Regions from separate parts of the Ruminiclostridium herbifermentans genome, predicted to be linked through region 3. Evidence: a T-box and tRNA genes for the amino acid it is inferred to sense, from the RefSeq annotation. Region 3 holds a T-box; the other regions hold tRNA genes.
What was found. The T-box of region 3 lies ahead of serS (serine--tRNA ligase). A T-box ahead of a tRNA ligase gene usually reads a tRNA of that ligase, here a tRNA-Ser.

Region 1 (10,299 bases), 970 kb from region 3:
ATTTTAAAGACTTTTTTTATAGGTGCCAATATAATATGTATATTAAATGTAAAAACTTATTAAAAGTTAAAATACAAGCAAATAGGATATAGGATCAAATTTTTAGTTTTTATGATAAATATTTTATTTATAAATCAAGAATTTAATAATAAGGAGTAATAAGAAATGAATGATTTTATTAACAACATACTTAAAATACAATTTGAAATTCAATTCTTATTTATTGTTGGTTTTATTTTTATATTAATAAATTGTGTATTGTTAATTAGTAATATTAAAAAGACAAATAAATTAAAAACAAAGTATGCTAGATTTATGAATGGTTTAAGTGACAGAAATATGGAAGAACTTTTGGATACTTGCTTAACAAATATAAATAATGTTAGTGCTAAAAACAAAGATATTGAAGTTAAAATAAATGATATAGAAAGAAATTTAATTCAGTGCATACAAAAGGTAGGAATAATCAGATTTAATGCATTTGATAATGTAGGGAGTGATTTGAGTTTTGCAATTGCTCTTTTAGATAATAATGATACAGGCATTGTTATTAGTGGAATATATGCAAGAGATAGTTCATCCACTTATGCGAAACCTATTATATCCGGTAAGTCAAAGTATTCATTATCTGCTGAAGAAATTCAAGCAATAGATATTGCGAAAAAAACGAATATTGAGAGAAATTATACTAACTTATAATCGAATAAATACTGTTCCATTTAATGGAATTTGGAGGCAATTTTGTCATGAACTTAAAATTTAATAATCATAGTGATAGTAAAAATGATAAGAAACAAATATGGATATATGCACTTGTATTGTTTACTGGTGCATTTATAGTTTTATTATTGACTGCATATAGCCAAGTAAAGTTTCAAAATAATATTAGTGAATATCAAAGTAAGCTTTCAACAGAAGAAAAAGCAAAGATTAACGTAGTTACTGATTATAATGCAGCAGTAAAAGAAATTGACAGACTAACAGCAGAAATTGAAAGTATTAGAAATAAATTAATTCAATCTGAGCAAAACTTAGCATTAGAAGAACAAAAAGTTCTTGAAGCAGAAGTAAAGTATAATAATACTATCGTATGTAATGATTTACTACTAGCTGCTTATGAGTTTTATAATAAAGGGGATTATGTTAATTGTGCAATTAAACTTAAATATGATATAAATACTGCATTATTAAGTATTAAATCTAAAGAAATATATGATTTTTTAGTTTCAAAGAGTTTTAATAAAGCTGCAAAAATGCTCTATTCAGATGGTTATAAGAGTTATAAAAATAGAAAATATAGTGATGCTATTGAAAGTTTTAATAGAGCTATTGAGTTTGGTCAAAAAGATGAATATTTTATGGATGATGCATATTTTTATTTAGCTAACAGCTACTATAAAGAATTAAAATACAATGAAGCAAAAAAAATAATTAATTTATTTATAAGTAACTATCCAAATAGCACATTTATTGGACAAATAAAAAAATTAAATGCTCAGATCCCATAATGAATCAGAACTTATTAAATATATGTTTGTATTGATTTATTTACATATGATGTATTTATGAACTAAAAATTATTATTCTAATTAAGAAGTAAATAAGTGGATGGAATAAACAATAAATATTCCATTCATTTTATTGTTATAATAAATATAATTATAAGGCTTCATTAGTTTTTCTACTGAAAATATTTATAATATAATTTTATATAAGTAATTTTAATGATATTTATATGTTTAAAAATTTGATTTATTGTGCAGTTAGGGCATCTACAAATGTAAAATATTTTATTAAATTTTCATAAATTGATAGATAATTATTTTTGGAAATATTTAATATTTAAGTTTTTCATATAAAGTATTGACAAATCACTAGATTCATTGTAAAATAAAGTTCGTCGCGTAAGAAAAGTTTTGGAGAGATGGTCGAGTTGGTTTAAGGCACCGGTCTTGAAAACCGGCATAGGTGTGAGCCTATCCAGGGTTCGAATCCCTGTCTCTCCGCCAAATATATGCTGGCTCAATTATATTGTGGTCAGCATATTATAAATGGAGAAGTACCCAAGTAGGCCGAAGGGGGCGGTTTGCTAAACCGTTAGTAGGAGCAATCCTAGCAAGGGTTCGAATCCCTTCTTCTCCGCCAAAATAGCATCTTTCAAGATTCGAAGGATGCTATTTTATATTTGTTTAGTACATTAGCTTAAAAAAATCTGTATACAAATTATAATTATCCATTGTGTAAGGTTCTTTAGAAGAAAACAAAATCACCTATTGATTAATATGAAGATTTGCAAGCAACTATATATATCAATAGGTGATTCTTATATTAATAATCTACATATCTACACAAGAATGTGAATAAATGAGCATTTTATAGAGATAAATTGTGGATTAAATTATCTTTTTCTGACTTGTATATTACTAACCATTAAATATGATAATAAAATTATAATTAGACCACAAACTATAGTATTTATATTGCTATAAGTGTTACGTATAAGAGAAAATCCGTTATATAAATTAACAATAGATAAAAATGCACCAGCGATCGTTATTGGTACTCCAGAAAATACATTGTTAAATGGAGTAACATTGTATCTTGCAAGTCTATATGCTCCTGCTATAGGGTATATAACAGCAAGTAAATATCCTAAAATACCTAGATTGAAGAAACTAATTTTCCAAGCAATTATTATTGGTGATACACCAAATGAAATTACATCTGATAAAGAATCTAATTCTTTACCCAATTCACTTGTACAATCCAACATTCTAGCAGCCTTACCATCAAATCTATCAGTTAGAGCTGCAACCATTACTAATAATGAAGCTTGAATTAATTCGTTTTTTATTGCAAATAATAAAGCAATAATACCAAGTGATAAATTCATAAATGTTAGTAGATTGGGTAATGAATGTATAATTTTTTTTTTCAATAAATTCACCCTCAACTTTTAAATAATTTGTATCGCAAAATGAACCTTAATTTACTATCTCTAAAACATATTAAACATGTACTATAACTTATTAGATAGATAATCTACTTTGTGATAGTAAAATTAACACTAATCTAAGTATATAACACAGGTACTTATATATCTATATTATATATTCTTTTTATATATAATATAGATTATAATTAATATTAATAAAATTAACAAGTAAATAAATTTATATATTAAATTAGTCATACATTGCAATATATTATACGCTTATTTAATTTAAAATGTTCGAATTTTAATTATGTACTAGAAGGGTTATTAAAAATAGAAAGGATTATTTAAAGGGTAAAATTTTATATGAACAAATTTAAATATGTTTTCTTTGATTTGGATGGAACACTAATTGATACAGTTCCTCTTATATTGGAATCATTTAACTATACTTTTATGCACCACTTTGGTGTTACTAGACCCCAAGAAGAAATTATCCGATATATAGGTATGCCATTAATGAATCACCTAAAAGATATTTATCCAGGACAAGAAGAAGAATTGGCTAAAACATATCGTGAGTATAATGAAAAAAAACATGACAGAAGTATAGCAATTTTTATAGGCATACATCAATTAATTAAGACTTTATATGAAAAGGGTATAGTATTAGGAGTAGTTACTTCAAAACGTCAAGAACTCGCAATTAGAGGATTAAGAATTTTTAATTTAATGGACTATTTCCTATTTGTAAATGGCTCTGAAGCTTCAACAAAACACAAACCCGATGGTGAACCACTGATAAAAGCAATGGAAAAGGCAAATGTAAAAAATAAGGATGAAGTTTTATATGTGGGTGACAGTCCTTTAGATATATTGTGTGCTAAGAATGCAGGAGTTAAGAGTGCTGCAGTTGCGTGGACGTACAGTCCGATTGATGAATTAGAAAGGGTAAAACCAGATATATTTATTGAAAAACCAATGGATTTGATTAAATATGTATTTTAAATTAAGAACTATATATGTTGAATAAATAGATATATTTAGGCTAATTATAAAATTACACCTTTTTATTGGAGTGATTTTATTGGCTAAGACGATTGTAGCTATTTTTGAATTTTTTGATAATGCAGAAAAAGCAGCTTTTGACGTCAGAGATAAGGGTCTTAAAACAGATAATATATCTATTTTAGTTAAAGACAGCGGTAATGAGGCATATTATAAATCAAATAATAAGGATGAACATATAAAATTAATAGAAAGTGAATCATTACAATATATTTTTAGCAAGAGAGAAAGAATTTCAGATGGAATAGTCACAGGTGGAATATTAGGAGGAGTTGTTGGAATAGTAATTGGCGCAGTAAGTATGTTTATGCAGGACTTTGGTTTTATTGCAGCTGTTGGGCCTATTTCAGGACTTATTTTTGGCTTTATATTTGGTGGTATTGTAGGAGGTATATCAGATGCTAAAATACCAAAAGAAAAAAGAAGGGTGTATGAAGATTTAATTTCAAAGGGTAATGCACTTTTTAGTATGAAGGTTGATGAGGATAGAATAGAATCAATAATTGAAATAATAGAAAAAAATGGCGCATTGTTAGTAGAAAAGTACTAAAATAATATGTTTTGCTAATTATTTATATATCTTATAAATTTAAATTATAGTGTTGAGATACTGGTACTTTTGTACAAGCTTATTTAAGAGGTTACTTAAAAGAAATTTGATGAATTAGGGTTAATTCATAATATTAAATTTTACCGCCTTACAACATTCAAAATTCATGTATAATTCATATACTAAAACTTACACTGTGTAAGTTTTATGGTATAATGAATTACTCTTTTACCTATAAATTAATAACAAATATCCTTAACTAAGAGATCTAATTTAAATTTTATAAGCTTTCCTGAGTACTAGTATAAAAAAATAATTTACATGCATAATCAACTAAAAAATTAGCATAACAAGACAAATTAATATATAGAATATTTCCATAAATGTATAAATATTATAATAAAAGGTCAATCATTTATTATATATTATGACCAAAGGAGAATTTTATGGAAATATCTTTGAATAAAACACTAAATAGAGTATTCAACATAGTGGAAACAGATATTATAGAAACTGAAAAAAATAATCTCTTATTAGAAATAAAAAAGGCTAAAGAAGAGTTAGAAGGTGCATATAACAACTTTAACTTTGTATCTGATTTTTTACTTGTTGACTATTATACTTATCAGATTAAAACATTAGAAACGCAATATGAGTATCTTATTAGGTTAGCAAAATCAATAGGACTTACCAATATTTAGTCTAATTAGTATAAGCCATCAAAAAAATTTTTATAGAATATATTATACATCCCTTAAATATATTTAGTATATAACAGAATAAATATATTAAATAAAAGTCAATTAACTTATAAATTCTCGGTTGGAGGCAGAATTTACCGATATGCAAAATTTAGAGTATTTTTGATTTGATATATTAATTGACTTTCTTAAAGGGGTGAAAAAATGAATGCTGTCAGGTTAGTAAAAAAATTATTAATTAATACAGTATTAGGTGCAGTACTACTATCCGTAATAAATTTCTTTGGTATTTATTTTAATTTTTATATAGCATTAAATATATATTCTGCATTAATTATTGGTATTTTAGGTGTTCCAGGTTTAATTCTTCTTATATTTTTAAAATTTATGGTTTAAAACAGTATAAAATAGTATTTAATTTATATAAGTTAAATATTATTTTTTTTATATTTATATAAAAAAACTCAAATTTCAAAGGTAAGTATAGTGCTTAAGGCCAAAAAATATAAGGTGAGTTGTATTATAAAATGTAAAGTTAAAATATAAAAATAATATAAATTAGGTTGCTGTACAACTAACCCTTGGTATATTAATAATGGATATGCTTTTCATCCGGAAGCTTCTTATTATATAAAAACAAAGTAATTATTTTCAAATTAATTATACTAGTTAGATTAGAAACCGCTAGTAAAGCAAATAATACTAATCTGTTCAATAAATTTTTAAGTAGCATTATATTAACATAGAATAAAGCCCTAAATTCTAAAGTATGATTTTTCTATATAATTTTATCCAATAGGAGTTTAAATTTTATTCTATATTTGTATTGAAAATCATATACTTTATTAGCGCATGCTTACAAAAAAATAAATTAATAACAAAGGTCAATTACTATCGGATAAAAGTTTGGTTTTAAAGCTAATACAAAATTATAAATATTATATCTCTATATAAATATAACAATGTTTACTTGAACCACATTATCATAAACTCTAGAGTGGCTTATTTGATTAATATGGTGGAATAAAGCATTTGAGATCAAATAAGATAATGGCTTTGTACCGAAATAACTTTAGTAACTAGATTAGAGATTTTAATTTATGACCAATATGCGGCTTATAAATAGGATTATACTGTATAACATTTAGTTGCCGTTATTCGGCTCATGGAGGTCAAAATGCATGAATTGGAAAATCTATTGCAGGAAAGCTATGATATTAAAATAAATAGCATTACAAATTATAGGGATATGTTTGTTGCTAATACCAATAATGGGAAAAGGCTTATTAAAATAACTACATTAAAGCCTGAAAGAGTGTGTTTTATTGCAGAAGTTAAGGAGCATTTGATTAATAATGGCTTTATAAATATTGATAGAAATATTTATACTAATTCTGGAAAATCATTTATTACTTATAATTATCAAACTATATATATGAGCAATTTTATTGATGGCAGAGAATGCAACCTTGACAGTAAAGATGAAACAGTAAAATGTGCTAGATTACTTGCAAATATGCATAAGGCATCAAAAGGATTTATTTGCTCGGAAAATAGTAAGGCAAGGAGTGAACTTGGAAGATTGCCAAGTTGCTATAAAAAAAGATTAGATGAAATTAAGAAGCTTAAAAAGAATGCTTTAAAAGGTAAACTTAAATTTGATAATTTGATGTGTCAGTATGTTGATTATTTCTATGAAATGGGAGAAAAAGCTATAAATATGTTGGATTCTTCGGACTATTACGAATTAGTCGAGGAGGCAGAAAAGATCAAAAATATATCTCACCATGATTTTAATCATCATAATATTTATGTTCAAAATGATGATATGTATTTAATTAATTTTGAGTATTGCTGTTATGATTTAAAAATATACGATTTAGTAAACTTATTAAGACGAAAGATGAGAAAGTGTGAGTGGAATATTAATGAAGCAGATTTAATAATTAATGAGTATTGTAAAATTGAAACTTTATGTGAGAGTGAGTTTGAACTAATGAAAATAATGTTTATGTTTCCACAGAAGTTTTGGAGAATTGTGAATAAATACTACAATAGTAAAAAAGGATGCACAGAAAAAAGCTATATAAATCGCCTACAAGAGGTAATTGATGAGATACAGTATCTCAAGGCTTTTTTAAACGATTTTCAGTCATTTTAAATATAAAAGAAAACCTGGAAAATATATCCGAGGTTCTCTTTTTAGGTGTTCCTTGTGTCTATCTGATCTGGACCACACCAGTCAGTATTATATTATTAATATGTGAATTAGAATATAGCAATACAGAGCAAAGGATTAAAGAATTTTATTATTATAATTCAACTTTTTCAGTTAAAAATCGTAGGTGTTAAAATTATCAATTGAAAGTTGAATTATATTATAAATACAAACTTACAATTTTATGGCTGAGCTGCTTGAAATTCTTCAGCTATTTTAATGGCTTCTTCTTTTGAAATTAACTTATCCTAAAGTGCTGTCAGCATATATAGAAGATCATTATCTACCCATTCAAGTATATATTAATATAGTTTATAGATTTCTTTAAAGCCGTCAATATCACCCAGCTGGCAGCGACCTATGATATCATTAAGGTTCATAGATCATCCCTTCATTAGTTCTTTAATTGTGTTAACACATAATATAAGAGACATCTAATTATAAAGAGGTTCATTTTTATTTATAAAACTTTAAAGCTAAATATAAATCTTCAGGCTTGGGAAGTCAATCTCTTATTTCTTTATTTAAAATTTATAGTATAAGTAAAATTTTTTAGATGGAATTAAAATAAAACATAAGAAATCTATTTTATAGATTATGTATATAGTGTGTGAATAAAATATTAAATGGCAATAAAATGTTTCAATTAAAGTAAACTTGTACATTTTATTGCCATCTAAATACTATTGCATTAGCTTGAAATGTTTAGTTGAGTAAAGAATTAAAATAATCCAACGATAGTTCCATCTTCTTGTATGTCTATCTTTTCTGCTGCCGGTACCTTTGGGAGCCCAGGCATTGTCATAATATCGCCTGTTAAAACAACTATAAAACCAGCACCTGCCGATATTCTAACTTCCTTGACAGTGACATCAAAGTCCTTTGGGCAGCCTAGCAGAGCAGCATTATCTGAAAGAGAATATTGAGTCTTGGCCATACAGATTGGAAGTTTATCAAGACCCATTTCTTCAATCTTTGAAATAGACTTCTCAGCAGCAGCAGTGTATATTACATTTTTTCCACCATATATCTTAGATACAATTGTGTGTACCTTATCTTTAATAGGAGCATCTGAGTCATATAATGGAGCAAAATTTGAAGTAGTAGAATCTAAAAGGTCAACTAACTTATTTGCAAGTTCTATACCGCCTTCTCCGCCCTTTAAGAATACGTCTGAAAAGGCAACTTCTACTCCTAAAGCACTACATTTATCATGAACTAATTGAATCTCTTTTTCAGTATCTGTATCAAAGTGGTTAATAGCTACAATAACAGGTACACCAAATTGTTTTATATTTTCTATGTGTTTTTGTGCATTGGAGAAGCCCTTTGATAAAGCTTCTATATTCTCTTCCTTAAGGTTTTCTTTCTTTACGCCGCCATTATATTTGAGTGCTCTTATTGTCGCTACCAAAACTACTGCATCAGGTTTAAAACCAGCAAATCGGCATTTTATATCAAAGAATTTCTCTGCGCCAAGATCAGCACCGAAACCAGCCTCTGTAATAACATAGTCGGATAGCTTTAGAGCTATCTTAGTAGCAGTAACGCTATTACATCCATGTGCTATATTTGCAAAAGGGCCACCGTGCATGATAGCAGGAGTACCTTCAAGTGTTTGTACAAGATTTGGCTTAATTGCATCCTTTAGAAGCAGCGTCATTGCGCCATCAACCTTTAAATCTCTTGCAGTAACAGGATTTCCAGAATAGTTGTAACCAATAATTATTTTTCCAAGTCTTTCTTTTAAATCGGTAATATCAGAAGCAAGACATAGTATTGCCATAACTTCCGAAGCAACAGTTATATTAAAACCATCCTCTCGTGGAACACCATTAACCTTTCCGCCAAGTCCAACAATTATATTTCTAAGAGCTCTGTCATTCATATCCATACAGCGTTTCCATACAATTTGACGAGGATCTATATTTAAAGAATTACCTTGCTGAAGATGATTATCTATAGCTGCTGAAAGAAGGTTATTAGCAGCAGTAATAGCATGCATATCACCCGTAAAATGAAGATTAATATCTTCCATAGGTACAACCTGGGAGTAACCACCGCCAGCAGCACCTCCCTTAATTCCCATTACAGGTCCTAATGAAGGTTCACGAAGTGCTATTACAGCATTTTTCCCTATCTTGTCCATAGCTTGTCCTAAACCAACAGTAGTAGTAGTTTTACCTTCACCAGCAGGAGTTGGGTTAATAGCAGTAACTAAAATAAGCTTACCATCCTTTTTAGCTTTAACTTTATCCCATAATTTATCTGAAAGTTTAGCTTTGTAATTGCCGTATAATTCTAAGTCCTCCTCATTTATTCCTAGCTTTTCTGCAATTTTATTAATTTTAAGAAGTTTGCAGTTTTGGGCAATTTGTATATCTGTAAGCAATATAATTCTCCTCTCTTATAAATGAAAATATTTATTGTATAAATGCAAATAATTATTGAAAATATAAGCCACTTATGTTTTTCTAAAAATAATCAAAGTATATTTTTTAGTCTCTTTTTTACTTCATAAATTTTGATCTATAATGGAATTAGTCATACGGAATTCATATATTTCCTAATATAATATACTAATACCTTATTGTATAATAATATACTTTCATAGAAAATATTATATATCTTTATATATGGTTAATTCAACAAAATTAAGTAATTTGGTGAGATACCATTCACAATGATTAGTCAGAAGTCATAAAATGGAATTAGGAAGATATTTATAATTTTATACTTTTACATATTTCTTCAAAACACAGCATATTTAAAAGATATATGTACAAGGATGATTCTCAGTATATTTATTTGAATTTTCATCTGATAA
Region 2 (10,299 bases), 1.4 Mb from region 3:
TTTCCATAGTAGTATATATAGATAGAGCATCTCTATAGGAACGTTCCTCAATTAAAGAGATAAACAAATCACTGACAGCAAGAATTCTAGAGCCTAAATCTAATTGCTCTGATTCTAAGCCAAAGGGATATCCTGTTCCATCAAGTTTTTCATGGTGGAAAGAAGCCCAATCTCTTATTTTTTCCAGACCAGGAATTGAATCTAGTAATCTATAAGTTAGATATGTGTGGTATTTAATAGTATTATATTCGTTTAAATCAAGTGTGCCAGGTTTTTCCAAAATATCCTCGCTAACACTTAACATACCCATATCATGTATCAATCCAGCTGCATGAATCATTTGAGTATCGGAATCACTAAAGCCCAATTTAGATGCTAATATGCTTGCACATGTTGCTACACCTATAGAATGAGTAGCAGTATATCTGCTTCTGAAATCTATTATACGGTGAATTATTTCTGCATATTGATATAAACCTCTATCATCAACATAAACGTTAAAAGGCATTATTACTTTCTTAATAATATCATCTAAGTATGGACTTATAATATCAAACCAAAAGAATTGCTTTGGAACTAGATTATTAAAAGCTTCTACAACTTCAGGCATAAACATTGTGCCACTATTTTCATTGATAGTGTTTTCAATATATCTTCGTTGTGTCAAAATATCATTCTTGCGGTTGATTAAAATATCAACTCTATCTGCCAGATGGAGTATATGGCTTGTAATAGGTATTTCATATGATTTTAAGTGGGCATTTGAACTTTCCTTCCAATATACATGATGAAACCTTATTATTTCGGCAGCATCATGCAAATCAGTTGAATCACGAAGAATTACCCAACCTTTATTTCCATGTGCTTGGTTTTGAAGAATTGAGCATCTGAAACCAAATTCGAATCTGGACTTTCTTTCAGATAAATTAACAGAACCGCAATCGTGAAGCAGACTTGCAAATACAAGATCTTTAATTTGTTTATCAGGTAAGTCCATTTCCTTTGCTATACTGTAGGAAATATAGGCTACCCTTTTATGGTGATTTGTAATTATGGGGTCTATTAAATCAATAGCACTTGATATTGATAAAATAATGTCGATTAATGGGACTTTGAGTTCCAATGCAGTCATCCTCCTAGTTAAGCTTCCGTGAATATTATACAAATATACAATAAAATGTATTAAAATGTAGAATTATAGTACATATATATTGTACTACGAAAGTATCTTAAAATAAATAGTTATTCATCAAAATTCAATTTGTTTTATTATGGTTGTTTTCAAAAAAAGCTTGAAACAGTATTCGTTTACGTGTAGAATATAAATGCTATGGAGAAGTATCGAAGTGGTCATAACGGTGCTGACTCGAAATCAGTTTGACGGAAACGTCACGTGGGTTCGAATCCCACCTTCTCCGCCACATTTTGTATAGGGAACCTTATTTAAAAGGTTTCAGACGTTATAACAGAAAATGGCTTTGAATTCAAGAGATAATCTAAGAATTCAGAGCCATTTTAATTATTTAGTAAGTAGTGGATATCGCCTGTTAGTATTTATGAATTCCTGCCATATATCATTTTTTATAAGATTAGACAATGAAACTACGCCATAGCTTTGCTAATGCTATTTCTTTTCCTTATAAAGACGATAGTTTACAAAGAAAAGAATATACATAGAAGATAATGTTCACTGTCCTACACTTTAAAGTTTCCAAAGTGGATGCTCGAGATAAACACACCCAAACTTCCTGACCATAACCATATATGAATTATATATATTTTAAGATAGAATACAGAACGGAGTTTACAGCAATTTGCGTTCTGTTTTCGCAGGAGAGTTTTTGGGAAATAATTTGAACATAGGATTTCACAGTATTTTCTGATATAAATAATCGGTTTGCAATTTCCTTGTTAGTATAACCTTTATTTATTTGATCCAGTACTTCAAGTTCACAAAAGCTTAAAGATTCCATACTAAATGAAGGCAGCATTGTTTTACACGCATATTCTGTAATATTAAGCTTAAGGTTATGAAACTGTAAAGTAGAATCTAACAATTTTGCATACATTTTAAAATAATTTACTGAAATTGCATCATATTTTGAGTGCATAAAAAAAGTTGATAAATAAGCAACAGTTTTATCATTAATTATTATAGGGATTGTACAATTAGTTAAGCATTGAAAAGCAATATTTTCATTTTGGTAGTATTGCATAGTGCATATTTCCTGCTTATGTAAACATTCTGATACAGAACTTATTCCCATATTTTCTTCTCTAAAATTTAATCCTTGGCATAAGTTGATATTACTAATCATTAATTCCCTGTTTATATGATAGGAAACAATTGACAAGTTTGTATCTAGAAGCATCACAAAGTTATAAAATAAATTTGAATCAAATAGATTATAGTAAGTGGTTGATAGAAATAGCTTAATAGTAATTAAATTTGTATCAATTACAGGATTAATTATTTTATAGGAGGGCAGGAATTTCTTTTTACTAACCATGTAATGTCCAGTGTTTATATTTTCCATAGATTAGTACTCCTTCTAAATTATAGTCATTGAATAACTCAAATAGTTAATTATGCAAGAACTAGATAATAATGCATAATTTATATATAAATAGTAATTAAAATTAATGTAAATAACTAAAAAATAGAAATAAATTTTAGTTAGTAGTCTATACTTTTTGAAAATATTCAATATAATACTTCTAATTACAAAATTAGACTTATTACATTAATATTTTAAAAAAAGTTGTATAAAAAATCAATATTAAGTATAAAAATACTTTGTATAATCACTATAATTAAGGTATAAAATGAAATATTTGTTTAATATAATAAAAAATATCAATATTCTAATCTATGGTACTTCATAAAATAAATGAGCAAAAGTCATAAATAATGAAATAAAGCATATAAAAGCTATGATGTTTTTCTATTCAAGATATACTCAAGTTTAGCAAATGAGAGGAAGGTTCATATGCCAATTATCGAGGTCAATAATCTAACAAAGGACTACAAACTTAATGTTAGAAAAAAAGGCTTGTTAGGGTCAATTCAAAGCTTACTTATTCCAGAATACGAAATGAAAAGAGCGGTTGATAAAATTAGTTTTTCTATTGAAAAGGGTGATATGGTTGGCTTTATAGGACCTAATGGGGCAGGAAAGTCTACTACAGTAAAAATGCTAACTGGTATTTTAATTCCCACAGATGGTGAAATTAACATTCTTGGTATGTCACCAAGTAAGCAAAGAAAAAAGATTGCATCAAATATAGGTGTTGTTTTTGGACAAAGAACTCAGCTTTGGTGGGATCTTCCCGTATCCGATACATTTGATTTATTGAAGAGTATTTACAGGATACCAGATAAAGAGTTTAAGAGTAATATGGATTTGTTTAATGAACTTCTTGGACTAAATGAGTTTATTTCACAACCAGTAAGGCAATTAAGTTTAGGACAAAGAATGAGAGCTGATATTGCAGCCTCATTAGTACATGATCCTGATGTAATTTTATTTGATGAACCTACAATAGGACTTGATGTAATTGCAAAGGAAAAGATTCGTGAATTCATAAAAGTAGTAAATAAAGAAAAAAATACCACAATGCTATTTACTACACATGACATGATGGATATAGAAAAAACTTGTAAGAGAATGATTATTATTGACCATGGAACAATTATATATGATGGTACAGTTGAACAGATAAAAGACAGATATGGGAAAAAGAGAACAATAGTCGCTCAATTTGCGCAAAATACCGATGATATCATTTTGCCAAAGGGTGTAGAGATAATAGAAGAAGCAGATAACAAGAAACAAATGCAATTTAACAGAGATGAAGTCCAAGTATCAGACGTTATATCATATTTAACCTCAAATTATAACATTCTGGATTTGACAATCAAAGAGCCAGAAATTGAATCAATTATTAGAGAAATCTACGAGGGAGGTATTAACTATGATAAAACCATATCTGGCGATAGCCAAGAAATCGTTTCAGAACAACTTGGCATATCGCGCTGATTACTATGCAGGCTTGATTAATACATTGATATTGATCTTTGTAAATATAGCCATTTGGAAGGCAATATATGGAGAAGACGGTTCATATGATGGCGTACAGCTGAAGATAGTTTTAACATACATAGTTTTAGGATTCTTGATGCAAAGCTTTTTTATAATGGATGATTATTTCATACAAAACAAAATAACAAATGGATTGATTTCTTCTGATCTTTTGAAGCCTATAAGCTTTAGAATGTTGGTATTTTCATATAATTTAGGTGCTGCAGGCTTTAAAATATTGATGAATCTTATTCCGGCAATATTTATATCTCTTTTGTTTTTTGAGTTTTTGCCGCCGTTTTCAATGTCAATGTTTGTTTTTTTTATATTAAGTTTATGCTTGGGATATCTTGTGCTATATTGTTTGAATTTTATTGTATGGGTAACTGCTTTTTGGTTCTATCAAACCTTTAGCCTTGTTACTATTAAGGATGCTTTAATTGCTGTTTTATCTGGTGCTCTTATCCCATTATGGTTTATGCCAACTTGGCTATATAACTTCATAAAAATGACGCCATTTGATTCTATATACTATATACCAATAACTATATACCTTGGGCAGACTCCCTCAAATGAAATATTAACAGTTCTGCTTAAGCAGGTACTTTGGATAGCGTTGCTCACTGTTATTGGGCATTTCATTTGGAAAGCTGCAACAAAAAAACTTGTTGTTCAGGGAGGTTAGCAGCTCGAAAATAAATTTTGTGCAAGCATAGTGCATTTTCGAACTACAAAAACCGCAAGTGGTTTTAACTAGTGTGGCGGTAGCTTTCTTGAAAGAATGTGGATGTAAGCGGTGAAAAAGGTGCGTACCTCCACGTGCAGTGAAACCATATTTTTTGCCTAAAGTAGGCGTGGGAGGTTAGTATGGATAAGATTAGACCATATACAAAGATAGAATTGCTAAAAATACTTTTTATGTTTTTTAAAATGAATCTAAAATCAATGTTAGAGTATAAATTTGATAGATTTTTTATAGCTTTAGCCATATTTGTAAGAGAGATGGTAAGTATTGTAATAATGTTTTTGATTCTTACTAGATTTGTAACAATTGGCGGATGGACAATTCATGAAATGTTCTTTCTATATAGTTTTTTATTCCTGTCATATAGCATCTTTGTGTTTTTCTTCACTGGAATTAGAGACTTTGATGATATGGTTTACCAAGGCTCTTTAGATAGGTATTTGATTAGGCCGTTAGGTTTAATTTTTCAAGTTGTATCAGCTAGAATAGACTTTACGGCAACTATAGGACATGGAGCAGTGGGTATAATTCTGTTTTTATATACATACAAAACAGTTGGTATTGTATGGGATTTTAAAAGCATTACATATTATGCATCAGCCTTAATTGGCGGAGCTATAATACAAGCAGCTTTATTTATGATATCTTCCTGCTTTAGCTTTTGGACTATCAGAACAGTAAACCTTAGAAATCTGATTTTCTTTAATTGCAGACGATTTGCTGGCTATCCCATTAGTTTTTATCCAGGGTTTGTACAGAAGCTGTTGATATTTATTGTTCCTTTTGCTTTTGTTAGCTATTTCCCAGCGCAATATTTTTTAAGGAAACCAGACTTGTCAATGTTCTGGAGTGGCTATTTATATCTCACACCTTTAATTGGTGTTGCAATGTTTGCGTTAGTATACATGTTTTGGAGAATGGGACTTAAAAGATATTCTAGCGCAGGGAACTAAGATAGTACTAAAATACACAAGAATATATACTTTAAATTTACTTTAAAACTCACACTTCTGCGGATTGGAATTCTCCATAGTAAAATCATCATTTCTTTGCTGAGTGTCAGTATGAAAGCTTACAGTTATTAAATAAGTTAGCATTAACAATTTTCCTGGCAACAAAAGGTCTAGAAAAAACAAAGTCTATATGTGAATGTGCGAACGTAGCAGAAAAATGCAGCGTACTATTTAAGGATATTCACATATAGCTTCATATATATTTGTATTGAGTGGGTAAAAGAATAGATTTTGCTAAAGGAAAAATAGATGTAGGGCACAGAAATTTTTCAATAATTTTATACCCAAATGGTGCATAGGAGTATTATTAGCTTGAAAATAACGTTTGTGTAAGCATGGTGTTTTTTCGACTACAAAACCAAGTGGATTTTTGACATTGTAAATATAAATATAAAGTATGCTTTCAAACGGGAGGCATACTTATATGAAGTAACGGTTTTTTATTAATAGCGATCCTTTAATTTTTAACTAGTCAAAGCATGGGAGGTTAGTATGAAAAAGTATACAAATTTAATTGTAATAGGTGTTATTCTAGTTGGAATTGCTGTTTTTTTAATTTATAAGAATGTAAACTTTAATGACGTATTGATGAGTTTTGGCTATTATGACCAGAAGATAAGTGTTGTTAACACAGGAGATATGCATGGACATATATGCTATGACAATGAAACGGGCGGATATTATACGTTGGATCAGGTTGATATAATGATGGGTATGCCGCTGGTAAAGTATTACATTGATAAAGTTAAAAAAGATAATGAAAATACTTTAGTTCTAGACAGTGGTGACATGTTTCATGGAACTAATGAAGCAAATATAGAAAAGGCAAAGGGTGTTGTTGAGGCTGTAAATTTAATGGGTTATGATGCTATGACAATGGGAAATCATGACTTTGATTTTGGAATAGACAGAGCATTGGAATTTAAAACAGTTTTAAATTTCCCAATAATTTGTGCAAATGTGCTTAGAGATGGTAAGCCTGTCTATGAGGAATATAGGATAGTTGAAATTGGTGGTGTAAAAGTTGCTCTATTTGGAACTGTAGAAAAACATGCACTTACTGATACAAATAGCAGAGACCATAAGGGCGTAGTAGTTGAAGATCCTATTATAACAGCACAAAGAATAATACCTAAGCTAAAAGAGCAATCTGATGTGATTATTTATATTTCTCATAACGGTGATGAAATAGACAGAGAAATTGTTGAAAAAGTGGATGGTATAGATTTAGTTTTATGCGGACATCATCATTTCTTATATGAAAAGCCTGATAAAATAAATAACTCATATCTTGTAGAAGCTGGTGGGTATACAACTCATGTGGGATTGGCAGATTTATATTTAAAAGATGGAAAGGTAAAGAAATGTACTTGGAGAGTGTTTAATACTAGAGATAATTCAAAAGCAGATCCGGAAGTGCAAAAAGTTGCTGATAAATATGAGGCATTAGCAAAGGAAGCAGGTAAAGAAGTTGTTGGTAAAGCGGCGGTTAAATTAAATGGAATGAGGTCTGATTTAAGATTTAAAGAGACAAACTTAGCAGATTTACTTGCAGATGCAATGAGAGAAGCTGGAAAAGCAGATATTGCACTGATGAATGGTGGAGGCATCAGAGAAAGTATACCAGAAGGAGATATAACTCTATACAAAATCGGAAAAGTGTTACCGTTTACCAATTCACTTGTAACGATAGAACTTAAAGGTGAAGACATATATAAATGCCTTGAGAGAGGTATTATGCAGTATCCTAATTCAGGTGCAAACGGAGGATTTTTGCAGGTTTCCGGAATAACATTTTCCTTTGATGCTTCAAAAACTGCTGGCGAACGAGTTGTAAGTGTTAAAACATTGGATGGAAAAGAACTGGATAAAAATAAGATTTATAAAGTTGCTACCAATGATTATCTATATAACGGCGGAGATGGTTATGAAGAAATGGTAGATGCGAAGCTGCTATATAAGGGAGAACTTTTGAAAGACGTTTTAGCAAAGTACATAAAAGAAAAGGGAACTGTGGCACCAAAGGAAGAAGGACGTATTAGCGTTGTAAATGAGAGATATAAGTAAGAGCTGCTTGTGATTAAAATATATTACTGGATGTGAGGTTTTGGAAAGAGAAAACTATACTATAAACAGGCAAAAAGGTATTCTAATCGTATTTGAAGGAATAAGTGGCTGCGGAAAAAGCAAGGGTGTAGAGGATTTATACAGAGAATTGCTAAGCAGAGGAGTAAAAACAAAAGTTATAGAATGGAATTCAATTTACATAATCAGAAAAATCGTTAAGAAACTCCATTCAATGAACTTACTTACTTCATGGATATATAGCATTTTGCAATGGATTAGTTTTCTCCTGCATTATTTTGTTGAAATCAAGCCTTGCTTAGGGAAGGGTTATATACTTATAGCCGATCGGTATATATACACAGGGCTAACAAGAGATATTGCAAATGGAGTAAAAGGAAAAACAGGAAAAAGGGTTACTAAGTTTGTAAGGAAGCCAGATTTAATCCTATTTTATGATATAGACGTTAAGGTATGTTATGAAAGAATTGAAAGAAGGGGAAAAATTCTGTTCCGACCCAATAGAAGGGTTCAATGTAATAAGGTTTTGAAGACTGAAAACCTAAATTACTTAGAAGAAATGCATAAAGAATATCTAAACTTATTCAAAGACCCAGAACTAGTTAAAGAAACAAATGTAATATACATTCCGCTAGAAAGTTATGAAGTTACAAAAATGATAATCAAAAATTCAGTGGAAGGATACATTAGTGAAAAGACAGGTGAAGGTGTTAAAGTTAAGCTAGATTAGGTGTCAAGACACATAAACTATATATATTTTTATTTTAATGGAGGTAGTTTTATATGACAAAAAGTGAAATTGAAAGCAGAATTTGTGAGATAGTGCAGACTTATAGCCAATATGATGGTGATAATATACAACTACAGGGAGACTTAAGAGAAGATTACGGTATTGATTCAATATCACTAGTTGAACTGCTTGTAGATATAGAAAGCCAATTTGATATTACTTTTGATAGCAGCTTTCTTACATATGAATCTTTTTCAACTGCAGGTAGTATAGCTGATTATATTAACGAGAAGTTAAATGGCTAGTTATAATAGGAAATTTGAACAAACATAGTGGAGATTCTAGCCTGATTAGGTGAAACTAGCAGCTTGAATGTATAGTCTGTACAAACATTGTGAGTTTCTGAACTTCAAATTTAGAAGAGGTTTTTATCAGTGAGGTGGAGAGGTATAGAAAGTCTGTCCGCCTCAGATATGATTAAACAGCTTTGTTAGTTTGCTTTTCAAAGCAGAACTTTTACACAAAGAAGTATTTATTTTATTGCCTAAAATAGACATGGAGGTTGAAATGAGCAAACACTCTATTTTGAATGTTCCAATGTATTTTACACCATATACCAATGATTGCTTTCAAAATGCGTTTGGTTCTATAATATCATATTTAGGGCTAAACCCCGATATAATACTCGCTGATTACCTTTCATTTGTATATGATGGCAAAACTGGATTTGCCGGTGTTAATTACATTCATAAAGATGCAACGTCAGTTGAGTTTAGTGAAGAGGACTTAAACACTTCATTGGAATACGTAGTTTATCCAGCAACAACCTACTATAACAAGCAAAAAGAAGAAACTAGTAATAGTGTTGAGGATGATAAGATTAAAATAACCTGGTACATAGAGGACGACCAGGATGTTGCTTATGCCCGCATGAAAGAACTGATAGATAAAGATATTCCAGTTGTTGTAGTTGTGGACATGTATTATATGAAATACCACAAAGCTTATCAAAAGGAACATGGTCTGCATGCGGTAGTAGTTACAGGGTATAACGAGGAAGAAAATTATGTTGAAATATTCGATAAGTATAGATTTTCAAATTGTGACTTTGTAGGACAAATATCAATTGATGAATTAAAGCTGGCTAGAAGTTCTGAAAATAATTCAGGGAGAGTCAGCAGACCTATTAGAAATCTATGGATGGAGTTTAGCAAAAGTGAACAGTTTTTTTACAATGATGATAGATGGAGAACTCTTATAAAAGAAAGCTGCATTAGAATGCGAGGGGAGAGGGAGATTCTTGGATACAAGTGCGGTTTAGACAGCTTGGAGGAGTTTAGAAAAGATCTGCTTGCAAAAAAAGAACAAAAACCCGAGCCTCAATTAATGGATTTATTCAGATATTATTATAGCGCGCTATTTAGGACCTTATCTAGAAGCCGAAAGCGCTTTTGTGCATTTATAAATGCAATAGGTTCTTCATTGCCGGAGGAACTGGTAAATGATCTGACAAATCTATTAAAAGAAGCAGCAGATAGTTGGGAAATCAATGCTAATCTCATTATCCGTTTGTCAATTACTAAAAAAATGGATTCAATTGATAAAGTGGACGAACAATTAAGGATAATATGGAATTGCGAAAAA
Region 3 (10,299 bases):
AAACATTACTGATTCACCCTCATGGATATCCTTATCATTTCCTTTTTCTTTAACTTGCGAATGATGTAAAAATACATCTTCACCTTCATTGGTAGAAATAAAACCATAACCTCTTTCATTATCAAACCATTTAACAACACCTGTGTACATAGCCATATGCAATTCTCCTTATTTCATATTTTTTTCACATTATAGTATTTGTTTTGACTTTATTTTTTATAATGGAGATAATTATAAAAATATCACTTTTATAAAAGCATCAAATTTACTTTAATTTACTTACCTGTTTTTTATGTAGTGAGGAAAAACCATTCTATTGTCATAGAAGACTAGCTATAGAAGCAGTTATTAAGCAATTCCCTGATGTTAAAGTAAAGCATTTGTAATAATTACACTTAGAAAAATTGCTTTTATTTCATAAAAAAAAGAGACATATCAAGCACCCTATAATTAAGCACTTGATACGCCCTTATTAAATTCTTAATTCATTATTGTTCATTTATAAAATTAAAAATTAAAATATACTCTTTTTTGAAAGTTTTATTTTATTACAGTCATACCACCCATATAAGGCTGCAATGCAGCAGGAATATTAACAGAGCCGTCAGCATTAAGATTATTTTCTAAGAATGCTATCAGCATTCTAGGTGGCGCAACAACAGTATTGTTCAATGTATGTGCATAGTATTTCCCATTCTTGCCATCTACACGAATCTTCAAACGTCTTGCTTGCGCATCTCCTAGATTGGAGCAGCTTCCCACTTCAAAAAACTTCTTTTGTCTTGGAGACCAAGCCTCTACATCAATAGATTTTACCTTCAGATCTGCTAAATCACCTGAACAGCATTCTAAAGTCCTAACTGTAATATCTAAAGAACGGAATAAATCTACTGTATTTTGCCACATTTTCTCAAACCACATCATACTATCTTCTGGCTTACAAACAACTATCATTTCCTGCTTTTCAAATTGATGAATTCTATATACTCCTCTTTCTTCAAGGCCATGAGCTCCTTTTTCTTTTCTGAAGCATGGTGAATAGCTTGTCAAGGTTTGTGGCAATGCATCTTCTGGTAAAATTGTGTCAATAAATTTACCAATCATGGAATGTTCACTAGTACCAATTAGGAATAAGTCCTCACCTTCTATTTTATACATCATGGCTTCCATTTCAGCAAAACTCATTACACCAGTAACAACCTCGCTGCGAATCATAAAAGGTGGTATACAGTAAGTAAATCCACGATTAATCATAAAATCTCGTGCATATGAAATAACAGCAGAATGAAGTCTAGCAATGTTTCCCATTAGGTAATAGAAACCATTACCAGCAACCTTTCTGGCACTTTCCAAATCTATACCACTTAATCTTTCCATTATTTCTGTATGATAAGGTATTTCAAAATCAGGTACAAATTGCTCACCGTAAACCTGAATTTCAACATTTTCACTGTCATCCTTACCAATTGGAACACTTGGGTCAATTATGTTTGGAATGACCATCATTATCTTTTTAACCTTTTCTTCTAGTTCATTTTCTAAAGCTTCTAATTGAGCCAAACGCTCTGAATTTGCAGTAACCTGCTTTTTCATTTCCTCTGCTTCTTCCTTTTTACCTTGAGCCATTAAAGCACCAATACTTTTGGAAATCTTATTTCTATTTGCACGTAAAGACTCAGCTTCTACTTTTGTGTTTCTAAGTTCCACATCTAATGCTATAACTTCATCCACCAAACCCAATTTGCTATCCTGAAATTTATTTCTAATGTTCTGTTTTACAATTTCAGGATTTTCTCTTAAAAACTTTAAATCTAACATATACTTCCTCCTTGTAATTCTTTCATTTATTAGTACTATCTCATTGATTCTCCTATTCTCTACAGATAAAATTTCAGATAATATACCCATAGAATACTTAGGATTCTTTTGAAAATAGGTTTTTCTAAATTAATTTAGTTTAATCCCATATCCATTTTTAAATTTTCACAACTATATTTATTTTTCCCAAAAGTATAAAAAACCTCCCATCTCATAAACAATGAGACGGAAGGTATCCGCGTTGCCACTCAAATTGCTGATTATATATAAATAATCAACCTCTTATTAGTAGGATAAAGGGTACTAACCTTTCGATTCATCACCGACAGCTCAAAAGTGGATTGATTTAACCTTTCACCGATTCGCACCAACCATCGGCTCTCTTAAGAAATTAATTAAATCTTTGCTTTTTCTTCGCTGTTTTTCAATATAACGAGGTAATAATTTGTATTAATAATTATATCTATATATGTTGTATATTTCAAGCTAAATATTAATTAAAATTCTTTTATTGATTAAGCAAATATTTCTTTAAAAGAGCGAAATCAATTGCATCTATTGTTCCATCTTCGCTTAAATCAGCAGCCTTTTTGGCACGTTCATCTGATAATACGTTATCTCCAAGCAAATACTTCTTAAGCAGCGCAAAGTCAATTGAGTCAACTGCCTTGTCATTATTAATATCACCTAATATGACCTCTGGAATTGAATCAGCACCTTTTTGCCAAACTCTTACCCAGTCACACTCAAAACCCTGAGACCAATCAGTAGAGCTATTAGGATCAGTTTCCCAGCCACCAACAGCAAGATTAATTATCAAGTACATATCTTTTGCCGCAGCTATAGCCTGTGAGTCCCTAAATGCACTGGCTACCTGTTTCCCGTCTAAATACCATTTGATATACTCAGTATCCCATTCTACGGCATATATGTGAAAATCCTTTGATAAATCAGCAACTGTTTGTTTGTTATAGTGAGACTTTGAACTGCCATAATGATAATTTGTATGCAATGTTGTTGGTTCATGGCATAATATTTCAAATATATCTATTTCAGGCGGCCTTCCACCATTTGAATTAAGAGTAAAGAAGGATGGCCAAAATCCAGTTGTTCCAGGCATTTTAAATCTTCCCTCTATATACCCAGTAGTAAAATTAAACTTTTTATCTGTATTTATAGCGCCAGATGTATAGTCTAAAGAAAAGGTTCCATCATATGTATTTGTAGTTGCAGGAGCATTTGGATGTCTTTTATTCTCAGCTTTTATTTTAAGTACTCCATTTGCTACGCTCACATTTTCAGGAGCACAGTAAGCTCTGTTTGTGTGGGTATTTCCCCAAGGATAGTTATAATTCCATTTTTTTGTATCAAGGCTTGTTCCGTTAAAATCGTCACTAAACACCAAACCCCACCCATCACTAAGATCTGGTGCAATAGTATCGTCCCTGTATGTTATTGTACCTGCCACAGTATCTATTTGAATGGAATCAGAATAAGGCAGCTTGAGACTTGTATTTGATTCAAATATCAGAGGCAGCCATACATACTTCGAATCATTAACTTTACCACCCCAAGCACCAGCCCATCTGTCTCCTGTATATAAATAGCTTGTACCATTAGTACCCTGAACAGGTATGATATATGCAGGCTGTGAGTTATATGTAGTAGAGTCACCCAAATTATATAGATCAGACCAGCCACTAGCTAGATTAGTTGAATAAGCATACTTGGCCTGATTTGGATTCCAGCCTGTACAGCCTGATGTTATAAGGTAATAGTAATTGTTCCTTTTAATGAGACAGGGTGCTTCTCTTTGCTTTCCTACAAACAGCTTAGCAACAAGAGAAGCAATTCCTTTATAATCAGGTGTTAATTTATATAAATGCAAATCCATATTTTCATTGGATGAAGATATAAAATATCCAGTTCCATCAGTATCTACGAAAACATTACAGTCTCTAGACATATAACCGGGCAAACCATGATCTGTTACACCCGAATTTACCATAGGTCTAAAGCTTCCTTGATATGTAAACTTTCCATCTGGTGTATTACAATATGCCACTGCTGCTCTGGCTTGTCCATAGTTTACACCATTCTCCCAGTGCATCCACATTACAAACTGCTTTGTTGAAGCATTATACATTACCTTGGGTCTTTCAACATTACATTTGTTAAGTTCTGCTGCTGAACTGGGTTCCAAAACTTCTCCACGATATTCCCAGTTTTTTAAATCAGTTGATCTATAGCATCTTACCCCAAGAAAATAATTACTATTATCACGATATTCACCATACCAGTAATAATAATCACCGTATTTGATTAATCCTCCACCATGAGCATGTATTACATTCCCAGAAGTATCTTTAAATTGAATTCCATTAGATATACTCACAGTCGCTGCCATTGCATTTTCTGAATTAAATCCAATAAAAGAAAAGCACTGGATACAAATAGTTAAGCATACCAAAACACATATAAATTTGTTTCTCATGTCATACCTCCATCATAAAAATAAACTCCCATATAGTAATGCGAATTCAAAGCACTTTTTATGTGGATATTATTTCCTTTATAGCTTATGGCTGCTATATAAAAATTACAACTATGCCCACTTCTTACATTGCTCAATCCTTGCCCCTTTTGGATTATCACCATGTTCCTCATCATTTGAATACCGTGTCAATAACTCACATGGAATGTTAGGACACTTTCCACAATGTACAAATCCTCTGTTTTGGCAGCACTTTGCCACAGGACATTCTCCATGAAAAGGATTACCATTTGTATGTATGCATCCCCCACATTTATATGGTTCTCTGTATGAACATTCTTCACAGCTTACCCCACATCTCGATTCAATCATTTTTACTCCCTGAAGCACCTCATTTTTTCCACCACACCCGGGAAATTTCTTTATTACAAATCCGGCATCTGTCAATGCTCTTTTTACAGCACCTGCAACTGTAAAAGTAGCACATGCTCCACCAATCTTTGTCTTTTTCCCAATTTCCAATAGAAGTTCTGGGCGCCACATTTCAGGATTCTTTTTAGGGCTATGACCATCGAGGAACCACACATCACAGCATTTTTCTAGGGAACTAACCATCTCAAGGGCTTCCCCCACCCACAGATTTAATTTAAGGGTTCCAAAGGGCTGCGTCATTTCCACAGCATGCCAGCCACTAACATTTATATCAATGCTTTGATACGCTTTAACAAGAGCATCAATTTTATCACCCACCCGTTCTCTGAATCCATCAAGTATATTGTGCATTCTCTCAGGGCTCATTGGGTATAACTCAACTGAATTATATTCTATGTAGACATTTTTCATATTGCTTTTGTCTAAATATCGCATAAGGGAAACTACCAATCTCCCTGCTCCAAAGCCCGTTTCCCCAATGATAAAAGGTTCACCAGCTTCTATACTTTTACTAATTCGTTCAATAAGATTATTATTAATTAAATAAACCTGTTCTGCTTCGTCTATTGCATCAACTACATCAAAATATATATCATCAAATTTATCATTTAATAGATATTCTGGTTTCTCTTTTAACATATATTACACTTCCTCTTCAACATTGTCTTAATTAAATTGAATATCCTAATTAAGCAAATATTTAAATACTTTTTTCATTAAATTCACAGATACTTTATAGGGTGGATATTTTAGCTTAAAATCAAAGGCTATTTGATTTTTCAGGATGCTTTTCTTATGTGAAAACGTATCAAAAGTTGCAACACCATGGTAGTTTCCTATTCCACTGTCGCCTACTCCTCCAAAGGGTAAATATGCATTTGTAATATGATTAATGGTATCATTGATACACACTCCCCCCGATGAGGTACTAGAGATAACCTTTTTCACATTGCTTTTATTATTCGAAAAGAAATATAGCGCTAATGGCTTTGGTCTATCATTTATAAATTCAATAACCTCATTGAGGTCTTCGTATTCCATTATAGGCAAAATGGGTCCGAAAATTTCATCCTGCATTATCTTACTATCCGTCGAAACAGGATATATTATTGTAGGAGAAATTTTTAATTCTTCAATATTATGTTGACCGCCATAGATTATATTTTGATTATTAATTAAGGCTACAAGTCTGTTAAAGTGTCTCTCATTAATTATTTTAGAATATTGCTCACTATTTATTGGGTCACTGCCATATAATTCATGAATGGAAGATATAATCCTTTTAATTAGTTCATCCTTGATTTCTTTATGCACAAAAAGATAATCGGGTGCTACGCAAGTCTGACCACAATTTATAAGCTTCCCCCACATAATTCTTTTTGCAGCATTGTCCAAATTAGTTTCCTTGTCAACTATACATGGACTTTTTCCGCCCAATTCCAAAGTCACAGGCGTCAGGTTTTTAGCAGCTGCCTCCATAACTATTCTGCCAACATTTGTACTCCCTGTATAAAAAATATAATCAAATTTCTGCGAAAGCAGCTGCTCTGACGTTTCAACTCCACCCTCTACAGAAACTATATATTCTTTTTCAAAGTTTTCATTTATAATTTGGGTTATAACATTAGATACGTTTGGTGATAACTCAGAAGGCTTAACAACAGCACAATTACCTGCTGCTATTGCTCCTGCAAGGGGTAGCATAACAAGTTGAAAAGGATAATTCCAAGGCCCTATTATCAGCACTGTCCCATAAGGTTCTGGAACAATGAAGCTTGAACCCCCTAGAAATATAAAGGGAGTTTTAACTCTCTTGTATTTACTCAGCCTTTTTATATTTTTGATCATAAAATCAATCTCATTTATAGTAATTCCTACCTCGGTCATATAGCTTTCAATTTGGCATTTGCCCAAATCCTTCTCTAATGCACTATATATATCTGATTGGCTTGCTAGAATTATATTTTTCAATTTTCTCAGTTGGAAAACTCTTTCATCAATTCCCCTTGTTAATCCCTTTTTATGAAATTTTCTCTGAGTTTCAGCAATATTAATTATAAGTACTCCTCCTCTCTAGCAGTTCCATTAATAACATGCAATCAACAGTAGCTATTGCAAAGCAATAAAAACTTCGCATTTTTAACCTCCATTTTCTATTCATTTATATACTAAAGGTAAATTTGCTTCTAGTCAATCAACACTACCCTTAACCAATTTATTTAGGTTGTACTCGCATGCAAGTATAAATACTGCAAACTCAGTTCAAAAAACTATCATAACAAGTTAAATTAATGCGATGTAACTAATTATTTATTGACTTTACAGGTTAAAATTATGGTTATTGCTTACTAGCACTCCCGTACAAACTTATCTAAATAGGACACTCACGAGATATTCGTTAAATTTGTACTGGTTCATCAAAGTTAATTTTACCGTCGCTCACATTCATCATCCATGCTTCATTGTTTCGTTGGTATACATTAACTATACTTCACCTACAAATTCTAACAAATATCTTTATCCAAGCACCCCATTTATTTAAGTTGTACTCTTATAACATCGCAAAGGTAGCGGAATTTCTAAACATTCCAGGTGTTCCAAAGTTTTCTGTAAGTTGGAATGCATTGAGTGGATGAAATAAGTAATGTTTTCAAACTCAGTTATAAAACTAACATAACAAGACAAATTACCGAGCTGCGCAAATTATTTTATAATCCTTACAGTATAAAAAATATAGTACTAACTCACTGGCACTCTAGTATCAGTATTAAAAATATGTAGCTTACCAAAAAACTCATTTTAAAATAAATTAATACACAAGTAAAATTAGTTAGTTTACATAGCAGCGGACTATTGATAAACTTTAGCATAGATAGCCTTTTTCAACAACTTTTCTCTTTATTATGGAAAAGTATAATTAAGGATAAATGTAAGAATTAGTTGGAACGTCACACCAATAGGCTGTATACGAAAGTTCATTTTATAATCTGCTATTGCATTTATTCCGTAAACTATATAGTATTATGATACATTAATTTTAAAATTAATCATAACAGAGGATGAATAGATATGAATCTTTTTTTAGCACCAATTCAAGGAATGACTATTGCATGCTACAGAAATTTATTTTCAGAGCTTTTTGGAGGTATTGATGCCTATTATGCCCCATTTATTGCCACTGCTGATATGGATAAAGTAAATCCTGTACTATTGAAAGACATCATGGTTGAGAATAATAATAAAGATATCAAAATTATCCCTCAAATTCTCAGTAATAACGGAACTGAATTCAAACTTTTTTCTGATGTAATTGCCGATATGGGATATAACGAAATCAACTGGAATATAGGCTGCCCATTTCCTATGGTAACAAGAAAGAAAAGAGGGTCAGGAATACTTCCCTATCCTGATATGATAAAAAAGCTTTTGGATATAGCTTGCGCTGGAAAATATACAATTACTGTAAAAATGAGACTTGGTCTAGAGAATTCTGAAGAGGGTATGCGCGTAGTTGAAGTACTAAACGAATATCCCTTAGGTGGTGTAATAATACATGCTCGTACAGGTAAACAGATGTACACTGGCAGTGTTGATCTGGATTCCTTCGAGGCAATTGCCTCTGCTTGTAAGCATGAAATAACCTATAACGGAGATATTTTCACATATGATGATTACTTGCGCATCAGCACACGGTTTCCATACATAAAAAACTTTATGTTAGGAAGAGGTGCTTTAAGCAATCCATTTCTGCCTTCTGCTATAAAGGGAAAAACTATTCCACATGAAGATAAAATGTCTCTGCTGAAAGAATTCCATGATGGGATTTTTAGCTACTATAAGAATACTCTATCGGGTGATAAGCATTTATGTGATAAGATGAAGGAATTCTGGAGGCAACTGTCAGCCCATACTGATAAGGACGGAAAACTACTGAAGAGAATAAAAAAATGCCATAACTCTAATGATTATCTTGAAGCAGCAAACCAAATTCTCAGTTCTTCTTCTATGTGGAGTGATTCTCCTATAAGATAGCAATAAAGTCAAAAAAAGTTGGCAATAAAATTGGTAGAACTATTATTATTATTATAAGTGATTTATTTTTGTTTTCCACTTAAACATATATAAGACATGTAAAGTATTAATATTATGCACCTATTTGACATAATACAATCAAAAATTACGCTAGGAGTATTTTATTATAGATTATAACTAATTCTCCATTAGCATATTGACTTAATATCATAATAAATATTATACTTTATTAGGGTCTTATAAGGACTTTAGTTTTATTAACATAATAACGAAATTTCCTATCACATTTTATTGAGATTGTTGATTATTATATACATATGATTATCCCACACATTTACGTTTTAAATAGGAGATGACATGAAAATAATAGAAAAAACTCGTTCTCTTATACCTAAATATGCTATTGTACCCTTAATTATATGCGTAGTTTTTAATTTTTCAGTATATAATGGAGTACGACTGTTTTATGAAGACAGGTATTTTTATAATTTAACTTCAAAAATAGATGATGTTTTACCAGTAATACCAATAACTATACTTATTTATTTTGGAAGTTATATTTTTTGGATTATAAATTACATTTTAATATGCAGAATAGATAAAGAGCATTGTTATCGATTTATATGTGCAGATTTATTAGGAAAATTAGTATGCTTTATAACGTATATATCTTTACCTACAACGAATATTAGACCTGAAATAACGCAATCGGGTGTTTTTTGGGATATGTTGCAGCTTTTATATAATATAGACCCTGCAAATAATCTCTTTCCGTCAATTCATTGTTTAGTTAGCTGGTATTGCTTTGCTGGTTTGAGAAAATGTAAAACCATACCTTTATGGTATCGATACGTAACATTATTAGTAGCACTAATGATATGTATTTCAACATTGACTACAAAACAGCATGTAATTGTTGATGTTTTAGGTGGAGTTTTATTAGCTGAATTAACGTGGCAATTTACATCACGTGTACAGTTTAGTAAAACAATTAAAATTAATAACCAGGAGATATTGAAATGAAAATTCTAACTATAGTGATACCTTGTTATAATTCAGCTGCTTATATGGATAGGGCAGTAGAATCATTACTTATAGGAAGTGACGAAATAGAAATTTTAATTATTGATGATGGTTCTAGTGATAATACTTCAGTAATTGCTGATGAATATGAGAAGAACTATCCAAATATAGTACGTGCCATCCATAAAGAAAACGGCGGTCACGGCGATGTAATAAACACTGGACTTAAACATGCAAATGGCATATATTTTAAGGTTTTAGATAGTGATGATTGGTTTAATAAAGAAAGTTTACAAAAAGTATTAGATACTTTAAAGGCCATGATTAATAACTCTACTTCCTTAGACATGCTTATAACAAATTATGTTTATGAAAATGTAAGTATCGGCAAATCCAAAAGTATTAACTATAAAGGTGCAATGCCTGAAAACAAAATATTTACTTGGAATGATTTAGGTTTTCTTAGATACAGTCAAAATATTCTGATGCATTCTGTTATT

Region 1: it encodes a tRNA-Ser, which carries the amino acid that the T-box ahead of serS (serine--tRNA ligase) is inferred to sense. The anticodon was not compared.
Region 2: it encodes a tRNA-Ser, which carries the amino acid that the T-box ahead of serS (serine--tRNA ligase) is inferred to sense. The anticodon was not compared.

The regions. Positions count from the first base shown of each region.
Region 1 is NZ_CP061336.1:9,584-19,882, forward strand. It holds gene EHE19_RS00045 (DUF4446 family protein) at 166-699, shown strand; gene EHE19_RS00050 (tetratricopeptide repeat protein) at 747-1,508, shown strand; tRNA gene EHE19_RS00055 (tRNA-Ser) at 1,919-2,009, shown strand; tRNA gene EHE19_RS00060 (tRNA-Ser) at 2,054-2,145, shown strand; gene pssA (CDP-diacylglycerol--serine O-phosphatidyltransferase) at 2,399-2,938, opposite strand; gene EHE19_RS00070 (HAD-IA family hydrolase) at 3,302-3,943, shown strand; gene EHE19_RS00075 (hypothetical protein) at 4,014-4,553, shown strand; gene EHE19_RS00080 (DUF2508 family protein) at 5,000-5,254, shown strand; gene EHE19_RS00085 (pro-sigmaK processing inhibitor BofA family protein) at 5,459-5,650, shown strand; gene EHE19_RS00090 (CotS family spore coat protein) at 6,432-7,415, shown strand; gene EHE19_RS00095 (formate--tetrahydrofolate ligase) at 8,194-9,864, opposite strand.
Region 2 is NZ_CP061336.1:4,432,509-4,442,807, reverse strand. It holds gene EHE19_RS17990 (HD-GYP domain-containing protein) at 1-1,123, opposite strand, end outside; tRNA gene EHE19_RS17985 (tRNA-Ser) at 1,333-1,421, shown strand; gene EHE19_RS17980 (LuxR C-terminal-related transcriptional regulator) at 1,770-2,537, opposite strand; gene EHE19_RS17975 (ABC transporter ATP-binding protein) at 2,991-4,040, shown strand; gene EHE19_RS17970 (ABC transporter permease) at 3,976-4,767, shown strand; gene EHE19_RS17965 (ABC transporter permease) at 4,950-5,780, shown strand; gene EHE19_RS17960 (bifunctional metallophosphatase/5'-nucleotidase) at 6,333-7,907, shown strand; gene EHE19_RS17955 (dTMP kinase) at 7,948-8,655, shown strand; gene EHE19_RS17950 (acyl carrier protein) at 8,709-8,960, shown strand; gene EHE19_RS17945 (BtrH N-terminal domain-containing protein) at 9,223-10,299, shown strand, end outside.
Region 3 is NZ_CP061336.1:983,088-993,386, reverse strand. It holds gene EHE19_RS04400 (cold-shock protein) at 1-156, opposite strand, end outside; gene serS (serine--tRNA ligase) at 541-1,818, opposite strand; T-box leader at 2,037-2,242, opposite strand; gene EHE19_RS04390 (family 16 glycosylhydrolase) at 2,327-4,312, opposite strand; gene mnmC2 (tRNA (5-methylaminomethyl-2-thiouridine)(34)-methyltransferase MnmC2) at 4,424-5,383, opposite strand; gene EHE19_RS04380 (aldehyde dehydrogenase) at 5,429-6,802, opposite strand; gene EHE19_RS04375 (tRNA dihydrouridine synthase) at 7,814-8,776, shown strand; gene EHE19_RS04370 (phosphatase PAP2 family protein) at 9,134-9,799, shown strand; gene EHE19_RS04365 (glycosyltransferase family 2 protein) at 9,796-10,299, shown strand, end outside.